Regions from separate parts of the Streptomyces sp. NPDC002619 genome, predicted to be linked through region 1. Evidence: riboswitches for the same ligand, from Rfam matches in the RefSeq annotation. Region 1 holds a riboswitch; the other holds the start of a gene.
The links. A riboswitch is a leader RNA that binds a small molecule or an ion and turns the genes downstream of it on or off. The one in region 1 is predicted to bind glycine.
Positions count from the first base shown of each region.

Region 2: it holds a riboswitch for glycine, as region 1 does, so the genes downstream of both, gcvP (aminomethyl-transferring glycine dehydrogenase) here and gcvT (glycine cleavage system aminomethyltransferase GcvT) in region 1, are expected to answer to the same signal.

Region 1 covers NZ_JBIAQV010000016.1:50,433-53,832, forward strand. The annotation lists gene glyA (serine hydroxymethyltransferase) at 1-410, opposite strand, end outside; gene gcvH (glycine cleavage system protein GcvH) at 426-803, opposite strand; gene gcvT (glycine cleavage system aminomethyltransferase GcvT) at 912-2,042, opposite strand; glycine riboswitch at 2,197-2,296, opposite strand; gene ACFYXB_RS24320 (AAA family ATPase) at 2,472-3,140, shown strand; gene ACFYXB_RS24325 (enhanced serine sensitivity protein SseB) at 3,207-3,400, shown strand, end outside.
Region 2 covers NZ_JBIAQV010000004.1:352,661-356,060, forward strand. The annotation lists gene gcvP (aminomethyl-transferring glycine dehydrogenase) at 1-1,462, opposite strand, end outside; glycine riboswitch at 1,637-1,732, opposite strand; gene ACFYXB_RS10990 (PRC-barrel domain-containing protein) at 1,847-2,218, shown strand; gene ACFYXB_RS10995 (DNA polymerase IV) at 2,495-3,400, opposite strand, start outside.

The DNA of each region.
Region 1 (3,400 bases):
CCGGAGAAGTTCAGCCGCATCCCGTGGGTCAGGTGCCCGCCGTGGGCCAGGTCCAGACCGAGGATGGTGTCACCGGGCTGGGCCAGCGCGAACAGGGCGGCCTGGTTGGCGGAGGCACCCGAGTGGGGCTGCACGTTGGCGTACTCGGCGCCGAACAGCTCCTTGACCCGGTCGATGGCCAGCTGCTCGGTGACGTCGACGTACTCGCAGCCGCCGTAGTAGCGCCGGCCCGGGTAGCCCTCGGCGTACTTGTTGGTGAGGACCGAGCCCTGCGCCTCCATGACCGCGACGGGAGCGAAGTTCTCCGACGCGATCATCTCCAGCGTGGACTGCTGGCGGTGCAGTTCGGCGTCGACCGCGGCGGCCACGTCCGGGTCGAGCTCGTGCAGGGGGGTGTTCAGAAGCGACATGTGCTCTGCGACCTCTCAGCCGGCGGAGTGGGCGGCGTACTCGTCGGCGGAGAGCAGGTCGGCCGGCTCGCCCGCGACGCGCACCTTGAACAGCCAGCCGCCCTCGAAGGGGGCCGAGTTCACCAGCGACGGGTCGTCGACGACGTCCTGGTTGATCTCCGTGACCTCACCGTCGACCGGCGAGTACAGGTCGCTGACCGACTTGGTCGACTCCAGCTCGCCGCAGGACTCGCCCGCAGTGACCGTGTCGCCGACCTCGGGGAGCTGGGCGTAGACGACATCGCCGAGCGCGTTGGCCGCGAACTCCGTGATGCCGACCGTCGAGACGCCGTCCTCGGCGGCCGACAGCCACTCGTGCTCCTTGCTGTAGCGCAGCTGCTGGGGGTTGCTCATGGCCTGAATTCTCCTGTACGCGGGAGTGTGCTGGTGAATGGGGACTGCTGGAGTTGCTCGTGAGCAGGCGAAACGTGCGTGGGGTCACACGGTGACCGCGCCCAGTGTCTACTTCTGGCGCTTGTAGAAGGGCAGCGCCACGACCTCGTACGGCTCGTGGCTGCCCCGGATGTCCACGCCGACGCCCGCCGTGCCCGGCGCCGAGTGCGCCGCGTCGACGTACGCCATGGCGATGGGCTTGCCCAGCGTGGGCGAGGGGGCACCCGAGGTGACTTCGCCGATCACCGCGCCGCCCGCGACGACCGAGTACCCTGCGCGCGGGACCCGGCGGCCCTTGGCGACCAGTCCGACCAGGATGCGCGGCGGGTTCGACTCGGCGCGGGACGCGGCCTCGGCCAGCGCCTCGCGGCCCACGAAGTCGCCCTCCTTCTCGAACTTCACGACCCGGCCGAGCCCCGCGTCGAACGGGGTCAGGGAGGTGTTCAGCTCGTGACCGTACAGCGGCATGCCCGCTTCCAGGCGCAGCGTGTCGCGGCAGGACAGACCGCAGGGGATCAGGCCCGCGCCCTCGCCGGCCTTGGTCAGCGCCTGCCACAGCTCGACGGCGTGCTCCGGCGCCACGAACAGCTCGAAGCCGTCCTCGCCGGTGTAGCCGGTGCGCGCGATCAGCGCGGGGACACCGGCGACCGTGCCGGGCAGGCCGGCGTAGTACTTCAGGCCGTCCAGGTCGGCGTCGGTGAGCGACTTGAGGATTGCGGGGGACTCGGGGCCCTGTACGGCGATCAGCGCGTAGTTGTCCCGGTCGTCGCGGACCTCGGCGTCGAAGCCGGCGGCACGCTCGACAAGAGCGTCGAGGACCACCTGGGCGTTGGAGGCGTTGGCCACGACCAGGTACTCGGCCTCGTCCAGCCGGTAGACGATCAGGTCGTCCAGGATGCCGCCGTCGGCCCGGCAGATCATGGTGTAGCGGGCACGGCCGACGCCGACGGAGGCGATGTTGCCGACCAGGGCGTAGTTCAGCAGCTGCGCGGCCTGCGGGCCGGTGACGGTGATCTCGCCCATGTGGGAGAGGTCGAAGAGGCCGGCCCGGGTGCGCACGGCGAGGTGCTCGTCGCGCTCTGAGCCGTACCGCAGGGGCATGTCCCAGCCGGCGAAGTCGGTCATCGTCGCGCCGAGCGAACGGTGCAGCGCGTCGAGTGCGGTCCGGCGCGGCGCGGCGGAGGATTCGGTACTGCTCATCGGACGGTCGTCTCCCAGGAAATGACGGGCGAGGTCGTTCCTCCCCATCTGTCATCGGAACCTGAGAGGTTCACCATGACCACCGTCGCGGCGACGATCACGGTTTGCACCTTGGGTGGAGCCACTGTCACAGCGGCCCGCTTTTCAGATGTGCCTCGCCCGCGCGGTAACGGGGCCTGAGAGATTCAAGGGAGGGACTTGCTCCTTCGGCGCCCCGGTGTACGTACTGCCGGGGACTCTCCCGCGCGGATTCAAGCGGCCGGTATGCAGTTTGCGCGCACATCATTGCACGCCCGGCGGCCGCGCGGCAGGCCACGTCTGTAACCGACCTGTGGCCGTACGCGCACGAAACCCGGGACAGCACGCATTACCTTCTCTTTACACTTGACGGGCAGGTGATCTCCGAGCCCAAGGGGAGGACGATTCACGGTGAACAGGACCACGGCGTACGCCACGACCACGGGCCTCGCACTGCCGAAGGAGCCCGCAGCACAGGCCCGCGAGCGCTGCACCGAGCAGCCGGCCCCTGTCGTCCGCGACCTGCGGGAACGCTCGGGCCGCAGCCCCCACCACCTGCTCTTCGGCCCCCGCGACCTCGTCGTGATCGCAGGCCTGCCCGGCAGCGGCAAGTCGACGCTGATGCACCGCGCGGTCCGCGGCGTCCGCGTCGACTCCCAGGACACCCGCGACCGCTGGGACGCCCGCACCCCCCGCTTCCTCCCCTACGCCCTCTACCGCCCCCTGGTGCGCCTCGCCCACTTCGCCGGACTGCGCAGGGCCCTGCGCTCCGGCGAGGGCGTCGTCGTGCACGACTGCGGCACCCAGGCCTGGGTGCGCGGCTGGCTGGCCCGCGAGGCCCGCCGGCGCAGCGGCACCCTGCACCTGCTGCTCCTCGACGTCACCCCCGACACGGCACTCGCGGGCCAGCGCGAGCGCGGCCGGGGCGTCTCCCGCTACGCCTTCCTGCGCCACCGCAGGGCAGCCGCCCGTCTGCTGCGCTCGGTGGAGCAGGGCGCGCTGCCCGAGGGCTGCGGCTCGGCGGTGCTGCTCGACCGGGACGCGGCGGACGTCCTGCGCCGGATCGGCTTCTCGGATTGAAGGGCTGTCACCGCCACCCGCTAGCCTTTCCAGCCAGACCAGTGGTTTCCAGCAGGCGGTAGGCAGATGGACATCCCGGCGGACTTTCCCGCGGACCTCCCGGCACAGGCGCACCCCCATCCGCACGGCGGATGGCCGGGCAACGAACTGGAGGAGGTCCTCTCGGCCTCCCTCGGCGTCCCCTCGGCAGGCGGCCGCATCGTGGAAGTCCTGGGCCGCAGCTTCGTGTGGATACCCCTGCCCTCCGGCGGCGGCCCGCA
Region 2 (3,400 bases), on a different contig from region 1:
CGGAGCGGTGCTGGTGGAAGACCGAGTGCGTGAGGAAGTCGGAGGTGCGCAGCTGCGCGGTCGGCAGCGTGTCCTCGGCGACCGCGTCCAGCGCCTCGACCTCGACCTCGCCCTCGACCCCGAACGCGGCCCAAACGGCGCCGAGCTGGGCCCGCGTGGTGGTCTCGTCGCAGGCGAGCGACACATGGTCCGCGTCGACGAGGCGCAGGTTGACGCCGTTCTCGCGCGCGGCGGCCACGACATCGGCGGCACGGCCCGCGGCCCTGACGGTCAGTGTGTCGAAGTAGGCACCGTGGAGGACCTCGACGCCGCCGCGGGTGAGGCCGGCGGCGAGGATCGTGGCGTAGCGATGGGTGCGGCGCGCGATGGACCTCAGGCCCTCGGGACCGTGGTAGACGGCGTACATGCCCGCCATCACCGCGAGGAGCACCTGCGCGGTACAGATGTTGCTGGTCGCCTTCTCCCGGCGGATGTGCTGCTCACGCGTCTGCAGGGCCAGGCGGTACGCCTTGTTCCCGTCGGCGTCGACCGAGACGCCCACGAGACGGCCGGGCAGGCTGCGCGCGAACTTCTCGTGGACGGCCATGTAGCCCGCGTGCGGTCCGCCGAAGCCCATCGGCACACCGAAGCGCTGCGTGGTGCCGACGGCGATGTCGGCGCCCAGCTCGCCGGGCGAGGTCAGGAGGGTCAGCGCCAGCAGGTCGGCGGCGACGGTGACGAGCGCGCCGAGCTCGTGCGCCTGGTCGATGACGGGCTTGATGTCGCGTACGGCACCGGAGGCGCCCGGGTACTGGATCAGCACGCCGTTGATCTCACGCGCAGCGATCTCGGTCGGGATGCCGTCGCTGAGGTCGGCGACGACGACCTCGACGCCGGCCGGCTCGGCACGGGTCTCGATCACGGCGATGGTCTGCGGCAGCGCGTCCGCGTCGACCAGGAAGAGGCCCTTCTTGTTCTTGCCCATGCGCCGGGACAGCGCCACGGCCTCGGCGGCCGCGGTGCCCTCGTCGAGGAGGGAGGCACCGGAGGTCGGCAGCCCGGTGAGGTCGGCGACCATGGTCTGGAAGTTCAGCAGCGCTTCAAGGCGGCCCTGGGAGATCTCCGGCTGGTACGGCGTGTAGGCCGTGTACCAGGCCGGGTTCTCCATGACGTTGCGCAGGATGACGGGCGGCGTGAAGGTGCCGTAGTAGCCCAGGCCGATCATCGATCCGAGCACCTGGTTGCGGTCCGCGAGGGAGCGCAGCTCGGCCAGCACCTCGGCCTCTGTACGCGCGCCCGGCAGGTCGAGCGCGTCGGCGTTTTTGATCACGTCAGGCACGGCGGCGGCGGTCAGCTCATCGAGGGAGCCGTAACCCACCTGCGCGAGCATCTTGGCCCGCGCCTCCTGGTCGGGCCCGATGTGGCGCTGCTCGAAGGGGGTGCCCTGTTCGAGCTCGGTGAGCGGAATGCGGTGGGCGGTCATTGCGGAGGCCTCCTGGTCTGACGCGACCTTCGAGGGGTACCCCGGCACGGGCACCCCGACGGCCTCCCCCTCTGTCATCTCAACCTGAGAGCTTCACCGGATGCCTAGGGGCTCCGGCTTTCACCGTCGGTGAGAGCGGAAACCGTCGACCTCCGCTCTGCTTTCCAGAGTGACCTCGTCCGTGCGGTACGTGGGCCTGAGAGATTCCGGGGAGGATTTGCTCCTTCGGCGCCTCCGATGATGTCCGGAGGACTCTCCCGCACGGGGTCAGCAGCCGCTTGCCAGCCTACCAGCGAGGTCAACGGGAGGGTCTTCGAGTGGCCGCCTTCCCGAATCTGCTCTTTCGTAGTGCTTACGGATGATTTGCGACCAAGTGGAGGGCCCGTGCAGACCGACCTCGATCCGCGCAACCTGATCGGCCGCAAGGCGTTCGACCGCAACGGCACCAAGATCGGCACGATCGACGAGGTGTACCTCGACGACGCGACGGGCGTGCCGGAATGGGCGGCCATACGCACCGGCCTCTTCTCGCGCGACGCCTTCGTCCCCCTCGAGCCGAGCGAACTCGTCGAGGGCACCCTGCGGATCCCCTTCGAACGGGCCCTCATCAAGGACGCCCCCGACTTCGGCGTGGGCCGCCACCTCTCCCCCGAACAGGAACTCCAGCTATACCACCACTACGGCCTGGACGTGGCCCCACCCCCCAAGGTCCCGGACCACGACTTCGGCAAACTGGCCGGCACGGAGGACGTCTGAAACCGCAGGACCCTACGGCGCGGGGCCACAGCACCGACCCACCCGCAGAAGCCACCGACTTCCCCAACCGCTGCGGCCCCGCCCAGACTCCGCACAGGCCGACGCACACCGCGGCGGACGGGCTCACGGCTCCCCCGGTCACCCCTCGACCCCGCGAGGTGCCGTCGAGAGCGACGCCGACCTCGGCCGGACGCTTCCCGCCCTGCTCTCGCACGCCCCCACCCATGCACGGACCACCCGCACCCCGCCAAGCTCCCTCCGCCTCACTCAACGCCCTCACTCAACACCACCACCCGAGCCGCCCCCACTGTGCGCGGCCCCCTCAAGCCCCCCGTCGGCCCCACCCTCTCCGTCCACCTGTCTTCGGGACACCAACGGCAGCGGATCCGCCGGTTCCAATGCAGGGTCGTCGACGCGGAACGTCCTCACCCGGCCCGGCTCCGAGTCCGGTGTCTCGAAGCGCACCGTCACCCGGCCCAGCCCGCTGCCCTGCACCCAGCCGTGTCCGTACTCCGTGTGCCGCACGTCGTGCCCGGAGGGCCAGCGGCGCTCGGCGCGCGCCGCCTCCTCGGCGACGGGCTCCGCCACGGCCTCCTCGGCCGAGGGGTCCGCCCCTTCCCCCGCCGCCTGCGCGAACAGGTCCTCCTGTGTGTAGTCGGCCAGCCCCGACACCCCCACCCCGAGCAGCCGCACTCCCCCCGTCGTGTCCACGGGGTCCAGCAGCCGCGCCGCCGCCTCCCGCACCACCGCCGGATCGTCCGTCGGCCCACGGAGCGTCTCGGACCGGGTCAGGGTCGAGAAGTCGTACCTCCGCACCTTGAGCACGATGGTCCGCCCCGACAGCCCGGCCCCGCGCAGCCTCCGCACACACCGGTCGGCCAGCCGCTGCACCTCGAGCCCAACCCGGATCCGGTCGTGGATGTCCACGTCGTACGTGTCCTCGACCGACACCGACTTTGTCTCACGCTCGGCCACCACGGGCCGCTCGTCGTGCGCCAGCGCCATGGCGTAGAGCGCATGCCCATGGGCCTTGCCGACCAGCCGTACAAGCTCGTCCTCACCCGCCTCCGCGAGCTCGTCGACCGTGGTGATCCCGGCCCGCCGCAGATGGTCGCCCGTCGCCGGCCCGACCCCCGGCAGAGTCCGCACCGACATGGGGCCGAGCAGCGCCCGCTCCGTGCC